4 regions of the Streptomyces sp. NPDC088733 genome follow, and region 4 is predicted to be linked to each of the others. Evidence: riboswitches for the same ligand, from Rfam matches in the RefSeq annotation. Region 4 holds a riboswitch; each other region holds the start of a gene.
The links. Region 4 has a riboswitch for cyclic di-AMP ahead of ACIP64_RS34155 (M23 family metallopeptidase). Riboswitches for the same ligand answer to the same signal wherever they lie in the genome.
Positions count from the first base shown of each region.

Region 1: it holds a riboswitch for cyclic di-AMP, as region 4 does, so the genes downstream of both, ACIP64_RS16025 (transglycosylase family protein) here and ACIP64_RS34155 (M23 family metallopeptidase) in region 4, are expected to answer to the same signal.
Region 2: it holds a riboswitch for cyclic di-AMP, as region 4 does, so the genes downstream of both, ACIP64_RS27965 (M23 family metallopeptidase) here and ACIP64_RS34155 (M23 family metallopeptidase) in region 4, are expected to answer to the same signal.
Region 3: it holds a riboswitch for cyclic di-AMP, as region 4 does, so the genes downstream of both, ACIP64_RS22985 (C40 family peptidase) here and ACIP64_RS34155 (M23 family metallopeptidase) in region 4, are expected to answer to the same signal.

Region 1 covers NZ_JBIVLH010000007.1:322,670-328,368, forward strand. The annotation lists gene ACIP64_RS16025 (transglycosylase family protein) at 173-1,309, opposite strand; cyclic di-AMP (ydaO/yuaA leader) riboswitch at 1,314-1,523, opposite strand; gene ACIP64_RS16030 (aldo/keto reductase) at 2,111-3,118, shown strand; gene ACIP64_RS16035 (GNAT family N-acetyltransferase) at 3,155-3,793, opposite strand; gene ACIP64_RS16040 (peptidylprolyl isomerase) at 3,891-4,388, shown strand; gene ACIP64_RS16045 (D-arabinono-1,4-lactone oxidase) at 4,567-5,699, shown strand, end outside.
Region 2 covers NZ_JBIVLH010000017.1:92,910-98,608, reverse strand. The annotation lists gene ACIP64_RS27980 (PfkB family carbohydrate kinase) at 1-592, opposite strand, end outside; gene ACIP64_RS27975 (DUF6227 family protein) at 762-1,523, shown strand; gene ACIP64_RS27970 (hypothetical protein) at 1,639-1,920, shown strand; gene ACIP64_RS27965 (M23 family metallopeptidase) at 2,012-3,316, opposite strand; cyclic di-AMP (ydaO/yuaA leader) riboswitch at 3,328-3,467, opposite strand; gene ACIP64_RS27960 (hypothetical protein) at 4,240-4,410, shown strand; gene ACIP64_RS27955 (hypothetical protein) at 4,446-5,063, shown strand; gene ACIP64_RS27950 (helix-turn-helix transcriptional regulator) at 5,189-5,699, shown strand, end outside.
Region 3 covers NZ_JBIVLH010000012.1:91,897-97,595, forward strand. The annotation lists gene ACIP64_RS22975 (ATP-dependent Clp protease proteolytic subunit) at 1-298, shown strand, start outside; gene ACIP64_RS22980 (hypothetical protein) at 305-610, shown strand; cyclic di-AMP (ydaO/yuaA leader) riboswitch at 984-1,154, shown strand; gene ACIP64_RS22985 (C40 family peptidase) at 1,159-1,632, shown strand; gene ACIP64_RS22990 (GNAT family N-acetyltransferase) at 1,736-2,377, shown strand; gene ACIP64_RS22995 (ATP-binding protein) at 2,402-2,839, opposite strand; gene ACIP64_RS23000 (helix-turn-helix domain-containing protein) at 3,115-3,969, shown strand; gene ACIP64_RS23005 (DUF397 domain-containing protein) at 3,984-4,235, shown strand; gene ACIP64_RS23010 (8-amino-7-oxononanoate synthase) at 4,238-5,386, opposite strand; gene bioB (biotin synthase BioB) at 5,534-5,699, shown strand, end outside.
Region 4 covers NZ_JBIVLH010000026.1:124,517-130,215, forward strand. The annotation lists gene ACIP64_RS34140 (GNAT family N-acetyltransferase) at 1-1,740, opposite strand, end outside; gene ACIP64_RS34145 (HPr family phosphocarrier protein) at 1,874-2,155, shown strand; gene ACIP64_RS34150 (GntR family transcriptional regulator) at 2,368-3,060, opposite strand; gene ACIP64_RS34155 (M23 family metallopeptidase) at 3,315-4,085, opposite strand; cyclic di-AMP (ydaO/yuaA leader) riboswitch at 4,100-4,263, opposite strand; gene ACIP64_RS34160 (M16 family metallopeptidase) at 4,523-5,699, opposite strand, start outside.

The DNA.
Region 1 (5,699 bases), on a different contig from region 4:
GGTCCGTGGGGACGGCCGCGTGGCTCAGAGGCTACTGATCGTTCGATCGGGAGGAAACCAGAAATGGAAATATTCGATCCGTTTTCGGTCACTCGCCAACGGCACGTGCCCTGCCCCCGCGGTACGGGGAACAGGGCACGTACTACCGCCGGATGACGGGCAGTCAGGTTGTTCAGACGCTGACGCCGTGCGCGCGCAGGTAGGCGAGCGGGTCGATGTCGGAACCGAACGACGCGGTGGTGCGCACCTCGAAGTGCAGGTGCGGGCCGGTGACGTTGCCGGTGGCGCCCGACAGGCCCAGCTGCTGGCCCTCGGAGACGGTCTGGCCGGCCGAGACCGACAGCGAGGACATGTGGGCGTACTGCGAGTACTTGCCGTCCGCGTGCTTGATGACGACCTGGTTGCCGTACGAGCCGCCCCAGCCCGCGGAGACCACGGTGCCGGAAGCGATCGCCTTCACCTTGGTGCCGGTGGAGGCGATGAAGTCGACACCGGTGTGGTAGCCCTTCGACCACATGGAACCGGCCTGGTGGTACGGGGTGCCCAGCGTGACGTGGTCCAGCGGGGCCGTGTAGCCGGAGGCGGACGAGGTGGAGGGCTTGGCCGGCGCGGGCGTGCTCGCGGGCTTGTCCGGGAGGGCGACCTTGACCGTGCCGCTCAGCGCCAGGACCTGGCCCGGGCGGATCAGGTTGGGGTCGCCACCGATGACGGACCGGTTTGCGGCGTACAGCTCGTGCCAGCCGCCGGTCACGTCCTGGGCGTCCGCGATGGAGGAGAGGGTGTCGCCGCCGACGACCGTGTAGCTGCCGCCGGTGCCCGGCTTGGAGGTGGAGCCGGCGGGCTTGCCGGCCGTCGTGTCCTTCGCAGGGGTGGCGGGCTTGGGGGCCGTGGTGCCGGCGACGCTCTCGGGGGTGGCCGAGGTGTCGGCCATGTCCTTGGTCAGACCGGCCTTGGGACCGCACACCGGCCAGGCCTGCGGGCCCTGGACGGCCAGGACCTTCTCGGCGACCGCGATCTGCTCGGCCTTGGTCGCGAGGTCCGCGCGGGCGGCGTACTTGGTGCCGCCGAATCCGGCCCAGGTGCTCTGGGTGAACTGGAGGCCGCCGTAGAAACCGTTACCGGTGTTGATGGACCAGTTGTTGGTGCTCTCGCAGCTGGCGACCTTGTCCCAGACGCTCACCGGAGCGGCGTGGGCACCGGTGGCGCCGACAACCGGAAGGGCAATCGCGGCACTCGTGGTGCCGGCGAATGCGCCGATGCGGACGAAACGGTTGGTCCGCTGACGACGGTGCTTTCCCTTTGCGGGCATGGGGAATTCCTCTCCGACGCCTACGAGGTGAGCTGTCGGGTTCGGGCTGGAGATGCCCGGCCGCATCGAGGCATGCCAAACAAAGGCACGTCGCTGCGACTTCACCCCAAGCCGTCCCGTGACACGGAACGGCACTTACCTGGGTCCCCCGCTCCTGCCGTGCGGTCTTGTCATCCGGCTTACGAGTGGCGGCAGGATTAGGCGTTCCACTCGGAAGAATTCCCGCCGGCATCCGGCCTGCGGGACTTGGAAGCTAAACGACGCAATCGCGCCCCGGCAAGGTCCTGAATCACAGCAATTGCCGACCGGCAAGTCGATCAATGAATTCCGTGACGTTACGTGAGATGTGTCCGCTCTGTGTAGGCGAATTGATGACCCCGGGCGAACGGCCGTATACGAGTGGTGAATATGGGGGGCATAAATCGACGCTCGGTCGCCGCGGGGCGCCGCAGCGTGTTCGCCGCGTGACACCCATCACGTACCTATTGCCTACGCATGCACTGTGGATACATATGTCCGCTTACGGCCCTCAATGCCGGATAAGGCAGGACAAGGGGAGTTCCAACCCGCCCTCCAGGAAGGCGTCATGGCGCCCGCGCACGTCGTCGTGCCCGGCGGGACAACCGATGCCCGCACCCGTCGATTCCCGGCGGCGCCCCCGCCCCCTTCCCACCCCGCGGGAGGGCCGGGAACCCGGGTGACAGCGCGGAACCCCCAGGGGTAGCCTCCCAATCCCGAACATTTTCTTACATCGACACCTCAGCGCACCGCCGTACCCACACCTCGACCGGGAGCCCCCGCGTGCCCTACCTCGCCGCCGAAGACCGCTACGCCTCCATGCAGTACCGCCGCACCGGCCGCAGCGGGGTCCTGCTCCCCGCCGTGTCCCTGGGCCTGTGGCACAACTTCGGCGACACCTCGCCGCTGGAGACCCAGCGCGCGGTGCTGCGCCGCGCCGTCGACCGCGGGGTCGTCCACCTCGACCTCGCCAACAACTACGGCCCGCCGGCCGGCTCGGCCGAGGCCAACTTCGGCACCCTCTTCGCCCAGGACCTGCGCCCGTACCGCGACGAGCTGTTCATCGCCAGCAAGGCCGGGTACGACATGTGGCCCGGCCCGTACGGCGAGTGGGGCAGCCGCAAGTACATGCTGGCCTCCCTGGACCAGTCCCTCGGCCGGATGGGCCTGGACTACGTCGACGTCTTCTACTCCCACCGCTTCGACCCGGACACGCCCCTGGAGGAGACCATGGGCGCCCTGGACACCGCGGTCCGCCAGGGCAAGGCGCTGTACGCGGGCATCTCCAACTACCCCGCGGACGCCCACCGCCGGGCCACGGAGATCCTGCGCGGACTCGGCACCCCGCTGCTGATCCACCAGGCCGCCTACAGCATGCTGCAGCGCGGCCCCGAGGCGGGCGTCCTCGACGCCGTCGGGGAGACCGGGACCGCTCTCATCGCCTACTCGCCGCTCGCCCAGGGCCAGCTGACGGACCGCTACCTCGACGGCGTCCCCGCGGACTCCCGGATGGCCCTCGGCCACTTCCTCAAGCGCGACGCCCTCACCGACGAGAAGCTGACCCTGCTCCACGCCCTCAACAAGCTCGCGGGCGAACGCGGCCAGACCCTCGCGCAGCTGGCCCTGACCTGGGTCCTGCGCGACCCGCGGGTGGTCTCCGTGCTCATCGGCGCAAGCAGCGTCGCGCAGCTCGACCAGAACCTCGCGGCCCTGGACGCGGAGCCCCTCACCGCGGCCGAACTCGCCGAGATCGACCGCCTGTCGGCCGAGGCGGGCGTCGAGATCCCGTAGCTCCCGCAGGCGTCGCCGCCCCGGGGGTCCCGGCCGTCAGGACCCCTGGAGGCGGCCCCGCAGCGCGGCCCGCACGTCCGGCCACTCGTCCTGGAGGACGGAGTAGTAGGCGCTGTCGCGGACGGTGCCGTCGGTCGCGCGCACATGGGCGCGGCGGATGCCCTCGAAGCGTCCGCCGATGCGCTCGATGGCGGCACGCGAGCGGGCGTTGCGGGCGTCGGTCTTCAAGGTGACGCGCAGCACGCCCCAGGTCTCGAAGGCGTGGGTGAGCAGCAGCAGCTTGGCCTCGGTGTTGCAGGGCGTGCGCTGGGCCGAGGCGGAGAGCCACGTGCTGCCGATCTCGGCGACCGTGGGCGCCCCTGCCGGGCGCGGCGTGGTGCGGCCCGCGGGCCAGGCCGGGACGGCGGACCAGTAGTCGAGGTCCAGGAAGCGCGTCGAGCCGACCACGGCGCCGCGCGCGATGTCGACCACCGCGAACGGGAGCGCGGCGCCGGTGACCTGCTCCGCGAGCGCCTCCTCGACGTACCGCCGCATCGCGGGCGGGTCGTCCGGCACCAGGGTGAAGCCATAGGTCTCGCGGGACTCCCGCGCGGCACGCAGCAGCCCGTCCGCGTGGTCCGGGGTGAGCGGCTCCAGACGGACGTGTCCGCCCTGCAAGGTCACGGTTTCCGGCATGTCCCGGATGGTATGCGCACCGCCGCGCGGCTGGTCAACTGCGTGTCCCGCGCGGGGCGCGGTCGGCGGCGGCGACCGGGGATGTGAAAATGTCGGCATGAGCAACAACGACGTGTACTTCGACATCACGATCGACGGCGAGCCCGCCGGACGGATCGTCTTCACCCTCTTCGACGACGTGGTGCCCAAGACCGCGCGGAACTTCCGCGAGCTGGCCACCGGCGAGAACGGCTTCGGCTACGAGGGCTCCCACTTCCACCGCGTCATCCCGGACTTCATGCTCCAGGGCGGCGACTTCACCGCCGGCAACGGCACCGGTGGCAAGAGCATCTACGGCGCCAAGTTCGCCGACGAGAACTTCCAGCTCAAGCACACCAAGCCGGGCCAGCTGTCGATGGCCAACGCGGGCCGGGACACCAACGGCTCGCAGTTCTTCATCACGACCATCGTCACCGACTGGCTGGACAACAAGCACGTCGTCTTCGGCGAGGTCGTCGAGGGCATGGACGTCGTCAAGAAGATCGAGTCCCTCGGCTCGCGCAGCGGCACCCCCAGCGCCCGCGTCGAGATCGCGAAGTCCGGCACGGTCGCCTGACCCAGGTCCCGCCGCCCGGCACCCCGGCCGCCCCGCGCGGCCTCCGGTGCCGGGCGCCCGACCCGCCGGCGCGGGGGCGGCGTACGATCCTCATCGGCGCCGATCACCCCTGGTGGGGCGGTTCGGCCGGCGGCCGCACGGCACGCCGGGCGCCGCACGACGGAAAGGAACGTCCACGATGTCCGCGGAACGGAACTGGGGCGGCAACATCGCCTTCCACGCACGGCGGCTCCACACCCCGGAGTCCGTCGGCGCGCTGCAGGAGATCGTGGCCCGCTCCGAGCGGATCAGGCCGCTGGGCACCCGGCACTCCTTCAGCACCGTCGCCGACACCGAGGGCGACCACGTCTCCACGGCCGCACTGCCCGCCGCAGTCGACATCGACACCGCCGCGCGGACCGCGACCGTGAGCTCGGGCCTGCGCTTCGGAGAGATCGCCGGGACGATCGACCGGGCCGGTTTCGCCCTGCACAACCTGGGCTCGCTGCCGCACATCTCCGTGGCCGGCGCGTGCGCCACCGGCACCCACGGCTCCGGGACCACCAACACCTGCCTGGCCGGCGCCGTCCGCGCGCTGGGCCTGGTCACCGCCGACGGCGAGCACGTCGAGATCCGCCGGGGCGACCCGGACTTCGAGGGCTCCGTCGTCGCGCTCGGCGCACTCGGCGTCGTGACGCACCTGACGCTGGACCTGCTCCCCGCCTTCTCCGCGCGCCAGTGGGTCTACGACGACATGCCGCGCGAGGAACTGGGCCGGAACTTCGCCGAGGTGATGTCCGCCGGCTACAGCGTCTCGGCGTTCACCCGCTGGCACGACCCGGTGCTGGAACAGGTGTGGCTCAAGGAGCGCGTCGAGGACCCCGCCGCGCCGCCGGCCCCGGCGCCGCGCGAGTGGCACGGAGCCGTCCTGGCCGACGGCCCCCGGCACCCCGTCCCCGGCATGCCCGCCGAGCACTGCACGCCGCAGAACGGCGACGTCGGCGCGTGGTACGAGCGGCTGCCGCATTTCCGCATGGAGTTCACGCCCAGCAGCGGCGAGGAGATCCAGTCCGAGTACTTCGTGGACCGCGCCGACGCGGCGGCGGCGTTCGACGCCCTGTGGGAGGTGCGCGAGCACTTCGCGCCCGCCGTGCAAATCGGCGAGATCCGCGCCATCGCGGCCGACGAACTGTGGCTGAGCCCGGCCTACGGGCGCGACAGCGTCGCCTTCCACTTCACCTGGGTCCCCGACACGGCCGCCGTCCTGTCCGCCCTGAAGGCCGTCGAGCAGGCCCTGCGGCCGTTCTCCGCCCGCCCGCACTGGGGCAAGCT
Region 2 (5,699 bases), on a different contig from region 4:
CGTCGGAGGAGGTCGCCGTGCCGGGGGGCCGGAAGTCGGCGGAGCAGACGGCGAGGTCGGTGTAGGGGAGCAGCGGGGCGGTGCCGGGGCGCCAGCTGCCGGCGTCGAGCAGGGTGGGGATGCCCTCGGCGCGGGCGTGGCGGGCCGCCGGGAGGGCCAGCGTCGGATGGTGGGCGTCGACCAGGACGAGGTCGGCCGAGGCGACGAGCGCCTGCAGATCGCCCGGGGGTGAGGGCGGGACGGTTCCGGGGGCGGTGCCGTTCATGGAGGCGACGGCCCGGTCGCCGGTGGACTCGGTGACCAGGATCGTGGAGACGGCCGGCGGCTGCGGGGAGTCCGCGGTGAGGTTGAGGACGGCGACGCCGAGCGCCGCCAGGTCCTCGTCGATCGCCGCGGCCAGCGAGTGGCCGCCGAAGGCGGTGAGCAGGACGGCCTCGCCCCCGAGGTGCGCGAAGGTCGCCGCGGCGTTGGCGGCGGGCCCGCCGGCCGCGATGAGCTGGGCGGAGGCGGTCAGCTTCTCGTTGGGGGCGGGGACGTGGCCGACCCGTGTGATGACGTCAAGTGTGCAGAGGCCTACGAAGAGCGCGCGCATGGGCGCATAGTGGCATCGGGCGGTACGGGAGGGGGGTCATCCCGTTTACGCGCCTCCTACGGGTGGGCGTGCACCATTTTTCCCGTACCCCCGACGCGGAGTGCTCACGGGCCACTACGCTGTGTGCTCAGCAATGGTGCGCGGGGAATGCCGTAAGCAGGAGGACCGCATGGGGAACGCGCGACCAGGTGGGGCAGGTCCGGCGGACGTCGAGGTGGTGCTGACGCGGGCGCAGAACGCGTTCGAGATCGACGACGTCGTGCTGGGGCGGCTGGCGACCGCGCTGATGGGCTGCACGGAGCTGGCGTCCTTCCGCCAGCGCAAAGGGCCGCCGCGGCGGCTGAGCCGGCGCACGCTGCGCCACACGTTCCTGCTCGCCGACGGCGGCACCCAGGTGCTGTGGGAGATCGAGCACAACACCGGGCCGGGCGAGGACCCGCTGTACGAGGTGTACGCCGACCCCGAGGTGCTGCTCGCCGCGCAGCACGTGATCGACCTGCGCTTCGGCGAGCCCGCGCCGCAGGAGCTGGAGGCGGAGGCCGCGGAGTGGCTGGCCCGGCTGCCGCGGTTCGGCCCGGAGGCGGTGCCCTGCCCTCGGCAGTACGAGCGGGAGTACTCCGCCGAGCACGCCTGGCGGTTGCTGCGCCGTGCTGAGAACGGAGACGCACCGGGCGACGACCTGCGGGCCCGGCTCGGTTCCGCGGTGGGCCACGACATCGCGTACGTCACCGGCCGGCACACGCGGATCGGGACCGGCCGCGTGGTGGGCTGGACGCTGTACGAGCACGCGTTCCTGCTCGCGAGCGGCGAGGAGCTCAGCCTGTGGGAGGTCGAGCACACCATGACGCCTGACGGGCGGCCGGTGTGCGAGGTCTACGTGGACGAGACGGTGGCCTGCGATGCGGCGGACGTGAGGATGGAGGCGCTGTAGCGCCCCTCCCGGCCCTCGCGGTGTGGCCGTGCGCCCCTGGGGCGTGCGGCCATCTCCCGTTGCGGGCGCTCCGCCGCCGGGGGAAATTGGGCGTAGAGGGAAACGGGAGGTTCCCATGACGGTCCTGGCGGAGGTCGAGTTCCCGGGCGTGACGGCCCTGCAGTACGAGGAGGCCAATCACCGCGCCGGATTCGGCCCCGACCATCCGCCCGCCGGGTTGCTGGCCCACGCCGCAGTGATCACCAACGACGGTCTGCGGATCGTGAACGTGTGGAATTCGGCCGAGGCGCTGGAGGCCTACCTGGTGATCATGATGCCGGCGGCCAAGGAGTCCGGATTCCCGGAGCCGAGCGGGCCGCCGCGGGTCTCGGAGCTCTACAACTTCCTCGTGCCGTAGTGCGTCCGCCGGACAACGGACCGGCGGCCTGGTGTCGGGGGTGTCACCAGGCCGCCGGGGTCCGTGCGTACGACGCTCTCAGCTCATCGGGTCAGGGCTTCATGCCCATGCTGCGCAGCCACGGCATCGGGTCGATCGGGTCGCCGCCGCCGGGGCGGACCTCGATGTGCAGGTGCGGGCCGGTGACGTTGCCGGTCGCGCCGACGCGGCCGATGGTGTCGCCGGTGGAGACCTTGCCCGAGGTGACCAGCATCGAGGAGAGGTGGCAGTACCAGAGCTCGGTGCCGTCGTCGAGGGTCAGGATGATGCGGTAGCCGTACGAACCCGCCCAGCCGGCCTCGGTGATGGTGCCGCTGTGGATGGCCTTGGCGGGGGTGCCGGTGGGGGCGGCGAAGTCCTGGCCGGTGTGGGTGTTGGCCCACAGGGAGCTGGACTGCCCGAAGCTCGCGGTGAGCGTGTACGAGGTCAGCGGCAGGGTGTAGCTCTTGGCGAGTTCGGCCAGGCGCGCGGCCTCGGCCTTCTTCGCGGCTTCCTCGGCGGCCTTCTTCTTGGCCGCGGCCTCCACGCGCACCTGCTGTGCGGCGGCGGCCTTGGCCGCCTTGGCGGCGGCCTCCTGCTGCGCGGCGGTGCGCGCGGCGTGGTCGGCGGCGTTCCGCTGCTGCTGGGCCTGGTCGAGGATGCGGGCGCGCAGCGCCTCGCCGGCGCCGGGGGTCAGGGCCTGGGCCACCGGCTTGGCCGTGGGCTCGCTCTCGAGCAGGCCGCCGATCCCGGGCACCTTGGAGACCTCGGGCAGCTTGGGGAGGGAGACGGGGAGCGGGTTCTTGCCCTCGGCGGTCGCGACACCGCCGACGCCGAGCACGGCCACGGCCGCGACACCGAAGACCGCCGAACCGCGGCCCAGGGTGCGCTGCTTGGCCACGCGGTGCCGGCCGCGCACAGGGGCGGTCGACTCCTCGGTGGGGTTCCACGGCTCGGTGGCCGGCTCCGGCTCGCCGTACGGGGGCAGCGGCTGCGCGGTGTTCGTGTCCCGGGTGTCCGCCTCGTGGGCGGGGGCCGCCTCGCGGACGCCGTACGCCTCGTCGAGGAAGGCTGCGGCCTCGACCGCGCTGCGCGGCTCGGGCACGGGGGCGACCGGCGTGAAGGGGGCGACCGGCTCGACGGGTTCGGCAGCGGGCTCAGGGGCGGCGGCGAGTGCTTCCTCGACCCAGCCGGCGGCGAAGTTCCACTCCGCGGTGTCCCAGCCGTCGATCGCGTTCTTCGTCGGCGGAGTCTGCTCGGTGGCCGGGGGGTTCCAGCCGGCGGCCATGTTCCACTCGGCGGTGTCCCACTCGGGGTTGGCGTACCCGGTCGTTTGTTGCTGTTGTCCGGGTATCAGGGCAGGCTCGTTCGACGCCACGCGGGCGCACTCCTTTCCTTCCTTCTCGCCTACCGGGTTAGCTGACGGGTTCGGAGCAGGAAGGTCTCCTACGAGGACTGTGCAAGCCCCCCGATTCACCCCAGGAAGTGGTTCCCCGGTTCCCGCGGACGGGATTCGGCAAGCGCACGGCGCCGCCCTGGCGGGCGACGGGTGACCGCGCTGCGTTATCGAACGTTAATAGAGGCAGCACCCAATTCCAAGCCGCTTCGGCGAGTTCACAGCGGGAATCTATGGGGATGTAACGGCCAGAGACGGACATTCCGCTGTGACTGCCGTGACCAACGAGATATGTGAGTGTGCATCAGTCGTTATGCGGAAGGGAGCTGTCTGCTCACGAGGAGTAAGGGTCGGCCCCGGGTCCCGGCGATCCAACACCCGCCCCCGGAAGGCGCCGAGAGGTCGCGGAGCACCGTCCGCGCCGGAGCCCGGTCCGGGGCTGCGGTGCACTTCACGCCACCCGCGAGGCCGGAAAGCGGTGGGCCCGGCGGTCGCCGTCCGGGTCCTCGTGGAGCGCGGCACCCGCCACGGAGAGGCACGGCACCGCGCGGCGGCGACCGCGGGCCCGGCGCCAGAATTCCCCGGGCGCCCCACGGGTCACACGACAGTGCCGTGACCCTCGTCACTCTTGACATGCGGCGGCTCTGCATGCATGGGGCGGCGGCGGTGTCGAAAGGCATCAGAACCCGGGCATACCGGCCGTCGTGACGGGCCATAAGAGGCCACCGGACGCTGATGCGCCGTCAATCACGTGACCACTGCGGCCGGCGGCCACCCCTCCGAGGAAGGCGCGCGGCCGGAGTCCGGTCCCGGACGGCGGGAGCCCCCACGCCCCCTATGCGACGGCCGCGCGGGTGCGTCATCATGCCCGAGTACGGCGGATTCGCCCGATCTTGGAGGCTGGCATGAAGCTGGGCAAAGCACTGGCCAAGGGCTACGCGGAGGAGACCGGCGACGAGCCGCCCGGTGTCGCGAAGGAGATCGACGTCGCGGCAGAGGTGACGGCCCGGACGGTCTCGTCGGCCGATGTCACGGCCGCCCAGGAGCCCGAGAGCGCCGAGGCCGCGGCCCGGTGAGGTACGGGCGCCGCTTGCCGGAGGAGCGGCCGGCGGTGCCGCCGACGGGCTGGAAGCTGGCGTTCCCCATGCTCTCCGCGGACGGCACGCGCGTCGGCTTCCGGGGCGTCTCCCTCGGGGGGCGCATCGTGTACGGCGTCCTGGACGACGCCCGGTGCGGCTACGGGAGACGGCACGCCAGCCCGGCCCGGGGCTGCGACTGCGGCTTCTACTGCCTCCACACGGCCGCCGAGGCGCAGGCGCTCACCTGCGCCACGGACTGCGGTGACGCGGTGATCCTCCAGGTCAGCGTGCTGGGCGCGTACACCCGGTACGAACGCGGCATGCGCTACGCCCGGCAGCGGGTGCGCACCGTCCGCATGGCGGCCTGCCGCTGCGGCCGCCCGGCACGCGTCTTCGTGCGCGACGGCACGGGCCTGCCGGGCTGGCGCACCCTCCAGGGCACCTGCCGCGCCTGCGCGGCGGACCTGCGGGTGCTGGACCCGGCGGACTTCGGCCGGCTCGCGGGCCCCGGCGTCAACGTCACCGGCGAGGCTCCGCTCCCCGCCGACGGCCCGCCGCTGCGCCAGGAGCTCGCCGCGGAGGCCGCGGCCCTGCGCGCCCGCCTCGACCACTTCCAGGAACGCCTCCGCCATCTGGAGGAGGGCGTCTAGCCCACCTCCGGCCCGTCTCCCGGGATGCGCCGCCCCGCCCCGTTCCGAAACCCCTCCCGCGCCCCCGACCTGGGCCGGGACGCGGGGCCGGGCGCGTGCATGACCGGCCGCCCATACTGGAGGACATGGAGCACAACGCCGAGCTCAGGGAGTTCCTGCGGACCCGCAGGGCGCGGCTGAGCCCTCAGGATGCGGGGGTGGCGGTCAGCGGCACGGCGCGCAGGGTGCCGGGGCTGCGGCGGGAGGAGCTGGCGCGGCTCGCCGGCGTGAGCACCGACTCGTACACCCGTTTGGAGCAGGGCCGGCAGCACAATGTCTCCGACGCGGTGCTGGACGCCGTGGCCCGGGCCCTGCGCCTGGACGCGAACGAACGGGCCAGCCTCTTCGAGCTGGCGCGGCCGCGGCAGGCCGCCCGCCGCCGCCCGCCCCACCGGCCGCAGCGGGTCCGGCCCGAGGTGCACCGCGTGCTCGATCTGCTGGACGGCCGTTCCCCGGCCCTCGTCCTGGGCCGGCACGGCGACGTACTGGCCTCCAACCGGCTGGCCCGCGCGCTGATCACCGACTTCGACGTGCTCCCGCACCGGGACCGCAACCTGGCGCGCTACCTGTTCCTCGACGAGGCCGCGCGGGACCTGT
Region 3 (5,699 bases), on a different contig from region 4:
GGGCAAGCGGCTGGCGACTCCCCGTTCACGTGTACTGATCCATCAGCCCTCCTTCACGGAGGTCGTCCAGGGCACCACCGCCGACCTCGAGATCCAGGCCAGGGAACTGCTGCGCAGCCGCGACCAGTTGGAGGAACTGCTGGTACGGCACACCGGCCGGGACCCGGAGCGGATCCGGGCCGACATCGAGCGCGACACCGTCTTCGACGCCCCGTCCGCGCTCGCGTACGGACTGGTGGACCGGCTCACCGTCAGCCGCAAGGGCGACGGCGGGACCGGCCCGCGCGCCGTGCGGTGACCGGCCGTGGTGCCCGAACTGCCGCCGCTGCCCGCGCTCACCCGCGCCGAGGGTGAGCTCATCGACACCTACCTGGAGGTCGTGGATCTGCTGGGGAGGATCAATCCCGCCCGCGTCAGGGACACCTACGGCGCGCTGCGGGCCGCCCAGGCCCTGGCGGGGCGTGCGACGGAACTGCGCGACGCGCTGACCACGATGCATCTGCGGGGGGAGCACGAGCTGCACACCACGACGATCGAGCGCGCCCTGCGCGTGCTCGACGGGGAGCGGAGAACGCGGCTGGTCACCCTGCCTCCCGCGCAGCGTGATTGATGCTCCATCACCTTGAGTGACGATCAGATCGGCCTCTCCGGCGGCCCGTCGGACGCCGGCACCGGCGCGACACGAAGTCACACCGAATGGACTCGCCCGATCGTTGTACGTCGCGTCGACACGCGATCGGTCCCGACTTGCGCGCCTCGGCCGCACACATCCGGAATCTGCCGCTCCATCGCAGGTGTTCGACTGGTTTCGAGTCGTCAGGTGAGGCTCCTGAGCCCGGAGTCCACCCGAATAGGTGAGTCGTGAAGAGACTCACATTCGACCGGATGAGTTATGTCCTGACCGGTTCTGTGGGTGACCATCCCTTCGACGACAAGCCCCCGTCATCCGGCGGGGCGGTCCGCGCGGACGCCGAGTCCTGCCGCCGTCGCGGACGCCAGGTCGACACAGAACGCAACGGCAGGAGCGGAGGACCCGAGTACGACGGGACCGGCCCACGGGCCGATTCCTTGGGGTGAAGCCGCGTCAGCGGCCGGGCATCTTCGCCTGCCCGAACCCGACAGGTCATCCTTCGCAGGCGGACGACGAAGGGTTTGCGCATGATCGCGCCATCAGCCATGTCCGCGGTTCTCTCCCGGTTCGGGGCGGTCTCCGCCCTCACGGCGGCCGCCGTCGCCGGTCCGGCGGTCCTGCCGGACATGGCCCAGCACGCCGACGCCGCCACGATCCGGGCGGAGGCTCTGAAGGTCGCGGCCTCGAAGAAGGGCGCTCCCTACCGGTACGGTGCCACCGGCCCGCGCAGCTTCGACTGCTCGGGCCTGACGCTCTACTCGTTCAAGAAGGTGGGCAGGAAACTGCCCCGCACCGCCGCCGCGCAGTACAACAGCACACGGCACCTGCACAGTTCCGACCGCACCCGCGGGGACCTGGTGTTCTTCCACTACGGGAGCAGCATCTACCACGTCGGGATATACGCGGGCCACGGGAGAATCTGGCACTCCCCCAAGCCGGGCGGCCGGGTGCGCCTGGAGAAGATCTGGACCCGCAGCGTCTGGTACGGCCGTGTGAGGTGACCGCCCGCCGCGGGGCCCGGGCCCGCCCTCCCGGGCCCCGCGAACCGGGGCCTCTCCCCGCGGTAGCCGGGGGCAGGTCACGGCAGGCCGTAGCGTGGCGCCCATGACGTTGCCGCGCCTGCTCGCCGACGCCGCCCGGGGCGTCTTCCCGCCCGCCGACGGATCGGTGACGATCGTGCCCCAGCCCTCGGCACGCGACGCCGGCGTCATCGCCTTCACGGCGCACAGCGTGGTCTTCGCCGACGCCGACCCCGCCCTGGTCCGGGATCTGCTGCCGCCCGGTGACCTGTCGGCGCCGCTCAACCCGCCGTTCCTGACGGCCCTGTGCGGGCTGCTGGGGCGCCGGGTGAACAACATCGACCTGCTGACGACGGCCACCGCCCTCCCCGGTCCGCCGCCCGGCCCCCCGCTCGCCCTGCGGGAGACCGCCGCCCGCGAGCATCCCCGTGCCGCGCGGGCGCTGTCGCACCGGGACGAGGTGCGGGTCTGGACGGTGCCCGGCGGCACCGTCCTCATCGGGCGCGGGGTGGCCGGCCGCTGGGAGATGGCCGTCGAGGTCGAGCCCGCGGCACGCGGCACCGGTCTCGGCCGCCGGCTGGCCCTGGAGGCGCGCCGGCTGGTCCCGGACGGCGGGACGCTCTGGGCCCAGATCGCGCCGGGCAACGCGGCGAGCGTACGGGCGCTGCTGGCGGCCGGCTTCACCCCCGTCGGCGCGGAGGCGCTGCTCGTACCCGGCCACGGCTGAGCGGCGGGCGGCCCCGTCGCGCGTTCACTCCACCGGTGCGGGCGCCGCCACCCACGGCAGGGTGATCCAGACGGTCTTGCCGCCCTCGTCGGTGGGGGTGACATGGAGCCGGCCCCCGGCCTCGGCGGTGAGATGCCGGATGATCACCATGCCGCGGCCGTTGTCCTGCTGGACGGCGGCCGGCAGGCGCTGGGGCCAGCGAGGATGGCTGTCGGTGACACCGATCCGCAGCTGCTCGTCGCGGTCGAGCCGGATGTCGAGGGTGAAGGTCGGCGACTGGCCGAGGGTGTGCAGGACGGCGTTGGTGGCGAGTTCGGAGACGATGAGCCGCACGGCGTCGGCATGCGACGAGTCGTCCGCCATCCCCCACTCCACCAGCAGGTCGCACACGTATCGACGGGCCGCGGGTACCGAGGCAGGGTCGCTCGGCAGGGTGACGGATACTTCCTGATGGTCTGCCATGGCGACGCTGTCCCTTTCCCGCCGTGACCGGGACTCCGGCACGCGCCTGTCCGGGCCGCACGCCCGGGCCGCCGGGGGCCGTACTTTCCGTACGGTGTCCACCGGCTTCCACGCGCCAGAGTGCCACCTATCGTGCCGTCAAACCGGTGCCACCACAGCTATATGCATATATCTGTCGCCCAAAGCGGTGAACTCTGCTACGAGAGAACGTATTTGCGCGGCAGACTTCGCCCGGGGACCGGCGGGGCATGCCGGGAACCAGGAGGTACACAGTCATGCAGCAGGTGCCGGCGGTCCGCCGCCGCAAGATCGGCTCCGAATTGCGCCGTCTCAGGGACACGGCCGGCCTGACGAGCGGCGAGGTCGCCCTCCGGGTGGGCTGGCATCAGTCCAAGGTGAGCCGCATCGAGACCGGCCGCAGCGGCGTGCGCCCGGAGGACGTGACCGCGCTCCTGGACGCGTACGGCGTCCGCGACCAGCGGCTGCGCGACATGCTCGCGGCGCTGGCCGGGGGCGAGGGCGCCCGGCGTGGCTGGTGGCACGAGTACCGCGAGGAACTCCCGGACGCCTACCGCGACTTCATCTCCCTGGAGTCCGACGCCTGCCGGGCCCGCACGCTGGAGACCACCGTGGTGCCGGGACTGCTGCAGACCCCCGACTACGCCCGCGAGCTGACCCGTTCGGTGCTGCCCCACCTGGGCCCGCGGCAGATCGCGACACTGGTCGACGTGCGTATCGCGCGGCAGGCGGTGCTGCGCGCCTCACCGCCGCTGGAGCTGTGGGCGGTGCTCGACGAGGCGGTGCTGCGGCGCCGGGTGGGGGGACCGGAAGTGATGGCGGCGCAATTGAGCCATCTTGTGGAGCTCGGTTCCCTGCCCCATGTGCATCTGCAGGTGCTGCCTTTCTCCGCCGGTGGTCATATCGGCGTCACGGGGCCTTTCGTCATCTTCTCGTTTCCGCGCATTGCTGATCTGGATGTTGTCGTTCTCGACCAGTTGACGAGTAGTCTCTATCTGGATCAGGAAGAGGACATCAGGGCGTACGGTGCCGCTTTCAACCGGCTGCGCTCCCACGCCCTGTCGAGCGAACAGTCGCTGACCTTCGTCAGCGGCATCGGCAAAGGCGCGTAAGGAGGCACACCCCCATGTCCAGCGCACTGCCTCAGTACGTTTCCTCCAGTGCGTCCCTGTTCGGAATGAATTGGCGACGCAGCAGCTACAGCACGGCGGCGAACAACTGCGTCGAGACGGCCCTCGTCCCCTCGGGGCCGCTCTCGGGACAGCTCGCCGTCCGCGACTCCAAGGATGTGCGCGGCCCGGCCCTGCTCTTCACCCCCACCGAGTGGAACGCGTTCCTGGACGCCGTGCGCACGGGAACCCTGACCGGGCGCCCCTGAGCTCAGCGGCGTGGCGGCGCCGTACGGACGATCGTCCCGACGGCGTCGCCGATCTCCCGGTCCGTCAGGTCGGCGCGCGCGGTGAGCCGCAGACGGGAGATCCCGTCCGGCACCGACGGGGGCCGGAAGCACCCCACAGCGAGCCCCGCCTCCCGGCAGTCCGCGGCCCACTGGACGGCCGCCTCCGGCGAGGGCGCCCGCACCGACACCACACACGCGTCCGGCGCGGTGGCCTCCAGTCCCGCGGCGGCGAGCCTCTTGTGCAGTTCCCGGGCCACCTCACGCACCCGCGCGGCGCGGTCCGGCTCCCGGCGCAGCAGCCGCAGCGCCCCCAGGGCGGCACCCGTGGCCGCCGGCGCCAGACCGGTGTCGAAGATGAACGTCCGCGCCGCGTTGACCAGATGCCCGATGACCCGGGCCGGGCCCAGCACCACGCCGCCCTGGCTGCCCAGCGACTTGGACAAGGTGGCCGTGCACACCAGCCCGGGGGCACCGGCAAGCCCGGCGGCGGCCGCCGCCCCACGCCCGCCGTCACCGAGGACGCCGAGCCCGTGCGCGTCGTCGACCAGCAGGGCCGCTCCCGCCTCCGCGCAGGCCGCGGCCAGTTCGCCGAGCGGGGCCGCGTCGCCGTCGACGGAGAAGACGGAGTCGGTGACGGTCACGGCGGGCCCGTCATGGCCGGACAGCGCCTTGCGCACCGCGGCGGGATCGGCGTGCGGGACGACCTCGGTGGTGGCCCGGGAGAGCCGGCAGCCGTCGATGAGCGAGGCGTGGTTGCCCGCGTCGGACACGATCAGGGTGCCCGGCTCACTGGTCAGCGCGGTCACCGCGGCGAGGTTGGCCGCGTAGCCCGAGGCCAGCACCAGGGCCGCCTCGAAGCCGCAGAAGGCAGCGAGTTCGGCCTCCAGCTCGGCGTGCAGCTCGGTGCTGCCGGTCACCAGCCGTGAGCCGGTGGACCCGGCGCCCCAGCGCAGGCACGCGTCGGCACCCGCGCGGGTGACCTCCGGGTGCCGGGCCAGGCCCAGGTAGTCGTTGGAGGCGAGGTCGAGCAGCGGCGACCGGGCCGGCCGGGGCCGCAGGGTGCGCACCAGCCCCGCCGCGCCGCGCCGTTCGGCGTGCGCGTCGATCCAGTCGAACGGGTCGCGGGCCATGGTCGTCCCCGGGGTCGGTGTGCGATGTCTCCAGCACCGTAGTCTGCCCTGCCGGTTTGCACGGTGTGGTGATCCACACACCCTGCGCGAGTGGTCTTGTGGGGTGCCTCATTGGCCGATGGTCGCCGCGTGCGCCAGGATCGCGGCATGGATCTGCTCAATGGGTTGGTGGAGAAGGGGCTGCGCCGCGAGCTGCCCACGCGCGAGGAGGCTCTCGCCGTGCTGGCCGGCTCGGACGACGAACTGCTCGACGTGGTGGCCGCGGCCGGCAAGGTGCGCCGCGCCTGGTTCGGCCGGCGCGTGAAGCTGAACT
Region 4 (5,699 bases):
GGGGTCGTCACCGGTCTCGGGGTGGCCCTGCAGTTCGTCGCCGACGCGCGGGATGGCCGTGACGACGACGGCGTCGTGAGCGGGGTCGCGCAGCGCGGCGGTGAGCGCGGCGGCGAAGTCCTCGGGCGTCGCGGAGGTCGTGAGGTCGGCGGGGCGGCCGGGTTCCAGCCCGGCGGTCAGGCACGCGTCGTAGGTGAGCAGGCCGAGCGACTCGGAGTTGCCGAGGACGGCGACGCGGGGTCCGCCCGGCAGCGGCTGGCAGGACAGCAGCAGTCCGGTGTCCAGGAGCTCGGTGACGGTGTCGGTGCGGATGACACCGGCCTGGCGCAGCAGCGCGGAGACGGTGCTGTCGGGGATGCGGGTGACCGGCACGGTGTGGCCGGGCGGCGTGGCCGCGAAGTGGCGGGCGCCCTTGACGACCACGACCGGCTTGACGGCGGCGGTGCGGCGGGCGAGGCGGTAGAACTTCCGCGGGTTGCCGAGGGTTTCCAGGTAGAGCAGCGCGACGTCGGTGGCCGGGTCGTCGTGCCAGTACTGGAGGATGTCGTTGCCGGAGACGTCAGCGCGGTTGCCCGCGGAGACGAAGGACGACAGCCCGGCGCCGCGCCGGTGCAGCCCGGACAGCATGGCGATGCCGATGGCCCCGGACTGGGTGAACAGCCCGAGCCGCCCGGCCCGCGGGGTCTCGGGGGCCAGCGAGGCGTTGAGCCGGACGCCGGCGGCGGAGTTGAGGACGCCGAAGGCGTTGGGCCCGATGACGCGCATGCCGTACGAGCGGGCCTGGCGGACCAGGGCGCGCTGCCTCCGGCCGCCCTCCGCGCCGGACTCGGCGTAGCCGGAGGACAGGACGAGCAGGCCGAGGACGCCGTGCCGGCCGCACTCGGCGACCACCTCCGCGACGTTCTCCGCGGGGACGGCGATCACGGCGAGGTCGACCTGTCCGGGGATCTCCGCGACGGAGCGGTGGGCCGGGACGCCCTCGGGTTCGAGGATCCGCAGGCCGGGATCGAAGGAACGGTTCACCGCGTGCACCTGCCCGGTGAAGCCGCCCTCGGTGATGTGCCGCAGCGTGCTGCGGCCGACGCCGCCGGGCCGCCGTCCGGTGCCGATCACGGCGATCGAAGACGGGCTGAGCAGCCGCGCCACGGACCGGGCCTCGGCCCGCTGCTCGCGGGCGCGCATCACGGCCACCGACTGCTCGGTGGGTTCGAGGTCGAACTCGAGCCGGACGACGCCGTCGGTGAAGCTGCGCTGCTGGGTGTAGCCGGCGTCCGTGAACACCTTGATCATCTTGCGGTTGGCGGGCAGCACCTCGGCGATGAAGCGCCGGATGTCGCGCTCACGCGCCACGGCCGCGACGTGCTCGAGCAGCGCGGAGGCGACCCCGCGGCCCTGGTGCGCGTCCTGGACGAGGAAGGCGACCTCTGCCTCGTCGCTCTCGGTGCGGTCGTAGCGCACGGTGGCGATGAACTCTCCGCCCACCAGGGCCGCCAGCCCCACCCGGTCGCGGTAGTCGTGGTGCGTGAAGCGGTGCACGTCCCGGTCGGACAGCCGCGGGTAGGGCGCGAAGAAGCGGTAGTACTTGGACTCGTCCGAGACCTGCTCGTAGAAGCTGACCAGCCGCCCCGCGTCGTCGGGCCTGATGGGCCGGACATGGGCGATCCCGCCGTCGCGCAGGACGACGTCCGCCTCCCAGTGGACCGGGTACTCACGCTCTTCCGTGGACGGCGGGGTCGTCATGGGGCCAGCGTACGGGCATCGGCACGGGCGGGATCGGTGCGACGATGTCAGGGACGGAAGGGCAGGACCGACCGGTGGGCCCGGCATGGCAGACTGGTCTAGACCTCCTTGGAACGACCCGAAGGACAACACCATGGCTGAGCGCCGCGTCACCGTCGGCTGGGCCGAGGGACTCCACGCCCGTCCCGCAGCGATCTTCGTCCGCGCCGCGACCGCCGTCGGCGTCCCCGTCACCATCGCCAAGGCCGACGGTGCCCCCGTCAACGCCGCCTCGATGCTCGCCGTGCTCAGCCTGGGTGCCGCGGGCGGCGACGAGATCGTCCTGGCCTCCGACGCCGAGGGCGCCGACGCCGCGCTCGACAGCCTGGCGAAGCTGGTGTCCGAGGGCCTGGAAGAGCTTCCCGAGACCGTCTGACCCGCCGCCCGGCATGCCGGGGCCGGTGCCGCGGAATCCGGCCGGATTCCGCGGCACCGGCTTTTCCGGCCACCGGAAGAATTCGACGCGACGCACCGCGGAAACGCGCGGCGACCGCGCACAGGTCAGAATTCGGCCCTATTCTCCCCGTTGTATACGGCAGCGCTGTTAAAACCGACGACTCGGCGTGTGTCCGGCATGTTTCCGTTTCCTCACCGAAGGGTCGCGCCACGGCCCGCGCGCTCCGGGCGGCGCAACCGGTGCACCGCCGCGGCGCGCTCCACATGGCCGGCCATCGCCGCGCGGGCGCGCTCCGCGTCACCCCGGGCGACGGCGTCCACGACGGATGCGTGCTCCTCCCAGGACGCCGCCGCGCGGCCCGGTGAGTCCACCGCGTACACCCAGGCGATCTTGCGCCGCAACTGCGTCAGCAGCGTCACCAGGGTGGGGCTGCCGGAAGCCTGCGCCAGCGTCTCGTGGAACCAGCCGTCGAGCGCCGGCAGGTCGGACAACTGCCCCTGCACGGACCGCTCCTGACCGAGCCGCACCAGCCCGCGCAACACCTTGACGTGCGCCTCCGTACGCCGCTCGGCGGCGCGTGCGGCACCCAGCGGCTCCAGCAGGCCGCGGATCTCCAGGAGGTCCGCCGCCTCCTGGTCGGTGGGCTCGGCCACGGAGGCCCCGGCGTGCCGGCGGGTGCGGACGAAGCCCTCGGACTCCAGGGTGCGCAGCGCCTCGCGGACGGGCACCCGCGACACCCCGTAGCGCTTGGCGAGCTGCTCCTCGGTCAGCCGGCTGCCCGGCGCGAAGTGCCCGCCGACGATGTCGTCACGGATCGCCGCGCACACCGCCTGGGCGGAAATACGGCGCCCCGCGCCGCCCGTCCCGTTCACGTCCGGTCCCACATCGCCGGTTTCCTTTCCCTGCGTGCCGACGGCTGCGGCTCAATTCCGCGTGACGCAGGTGCCGGCGCTTTCGTGGCGACCCTATTCCAGCACGTGGCCGATTCCGGCGGCAGCCCTGAATTCATGGAGCGTTTTTGGACACACGTCCGCGCGCGCCGAAGGCCCCGGCGTGGGGGAGCCGGGGCCTTCGGGGTGGGGGGAGGGGGGTGGAACGGTGGAACGGTGGACCGGTGGACCGGGAGATCAGAAAGCGCTCAGAAGAGGACGCCGTGGGAGCGCAGGTACGCCACCGGGTCGACATCGGAGCCGTACACCGGGGTGGTCCGGGCCTCGAAGTGCAGGTGCGGGCCGGTCACGTTGCCCGTGGCGCCCGACAGGCCGATCCGGGTGCCGGCGGACACCGCCTGGCCGACCGAGACCGCGATCGAGGACAGGTGGCCGTACTGGGTGTACATGCCGTCCGCGTGCCGGATCACGACGTTGTTGCCGTACGAACCGCCCCAGCCGGCCTCGACGACCGTGCCGGCGCCGGCGGCGTGCACGGGCGTGCCGATGGCCGCCTGGAAGTCCACGCCGGTGTGGTAGCCGGACGACCACAGGCTGCTGGTCGCGTGGTACGGAGTGCCGATGGCGCCGTGGACCGGCAGCATCCAGGAGGTCAGGGACGTGCGGGCGCGGGAGCGCGATGCGTGCGCCGCGCCGTCGCGGGCCGCGGCCCTCGCCTTGGCGCGTACCGCGGTGGCCTTGGCGGCGGCCTCGGCCTTCTCGGCCGCCCGCACCTTCGCCACATGCGCGACGTGCGCCGCGTGCTGCTTCGCGGCCTTCTTCGCCGCGGAGACCGCCGCCTTGCGCTGCGCGTCCGCCTGCTCGGCCAGGTGGTCCGCCAGGTCGCCGCTGACGGCGGCGCACTTGGCGAACGCGGAACGCTCGGTGTCCGCGGCCTGCGCGGAGGTGGTGAGCGTACCGGCGGTGACGGCGGTGAACGCGGCGGCGCAAGCGACGGTGGTACGTATGGTGAACGCCATGGGCAGGCGGGGATCCTTTCCTTCCTTCTCGCCTACCGGGTTAGCTGACGGGTTCGGAGCAGGAAGGTCTCCTACGGGAGCCCCGGTGAGGGCAGGCCCGATTCACCCCAGGGGACGACTCATGTGGGTCCCCGGCTCCCCAGGCTCACGCCCGACGGGGACTCGGCGATCGTTGCTCCGGTGCCGCGGGAGGCGGCTGATTCCGCCGGACAACCCGAGGACGCTAACCGCGCCCCTGCGGCGGTTCCAAAAAAATCCGGGCTTTTGTGCGGGATGCCACACCGACCCCCAACCGTCACCAACCGTTCCCCGAACGGCAAAACCCCAGTTCCCACCGGGTGCAGCGGCGCCCTGAGCGGCTGGAGCCCTGAGCCCACACGCACCGCGGCCCCGGGCGCCGATGGGGCGTCCGGGGCCGCGGGGCGGGCGGGGTGGCGTCAGGCGCCCGTGACGACCGTCACGGGGCCGATGCCGAGGTCGCGGACCGGGTCGGCGATCACCGAGGCGTCACCGACCAGCACGACCACGAGGCGGTCCAGCGGGAACGCGGCGACGGCCGCCGCCGTGGCCTCGACCGTGCCGGTGGCCGCCAGGCGCTCGTACAGCCGCGCCTGGAAGTCGTCGGGCAGTGACTGCTCGACCTGGTCGGCGAAGGTGCCGGCGACGGCCGAGGCCGTCTCGTAGCGCAGCGGGGCGACGCCCACGAGGTTCTGGACGGCGACGTCCCGCTCGTCGTCGGTGAGCCCCTCCGCCGCCAGGGTGCGCAGCACCTGCCAGGTGTCGGCCAGCGCCGGCGCGGTGACGTCGGTCGCCACGGAGCCGCTGATGCCGAGCAGCGAGATGCCGGTGCCCTCCGGCGTGGAGAGCAGGACCTGGCCGAAGGCGCGGACGCCGTAGGTGTAGCCCTTCTCCTCCCGCAGCACGCGGTCCAGGCGCGAGGTCAGCGTGCCGCCGAGGCAGTACGTGCCGAGCACCTGGGCCGGCCAGACCGGGTCGTGGCGGTCCGGGCCCGTCCGCCCGATGAGCACCTGGGTCTGGACGGAGCCGGGGCGGTCGACGACGATCACGCGGGCGGTGTCGTCCGCGGTGATCGACGGCAGCGGGCGGCGCTCGGCGGGCTTGCCGCTCCACTCCCCCAGGGTGCTGCCGAGCAGCGCGTCGAGGTCGATGCCCGTGAGGTCGCCGACCACGACCGCGGTCGCGGTGGACGGCCGTACGTGCGCGTCGTAGAAGGCGCGGACGGCCGGCGCGTCGATCCGCGAGACGGTCTCCTCCGAGCCCTGACGCGGCCGGGAGCACCGCAGTTCGGCGGGGAAGAGCTCCTTGGACAGCGCCATGGCGGCGCGCCGCGCGGGGTTGGCGAGCTCGTGGGGGATCTCGTCGAGGCGGTTGCCCACCAGGCGCTCGATCTCGCTCTCCGGGAACGCCGGGGCGCGCAGCGCGTCGGCGATCAGGCCGAGGGCCTTGTCCAGGCGCGAGGCGGGGACCTCCAGCGAGACCCGCACGCCGGGGTGGTCGGCGTGCGCGTCGAGGGTGGCGCCGCAGCGCTCCATCTCGGCCGCGAACTCCTCGGCGGTGAGCTTGTCCGTACCCTCGGACAGGGCGCGGGCCATG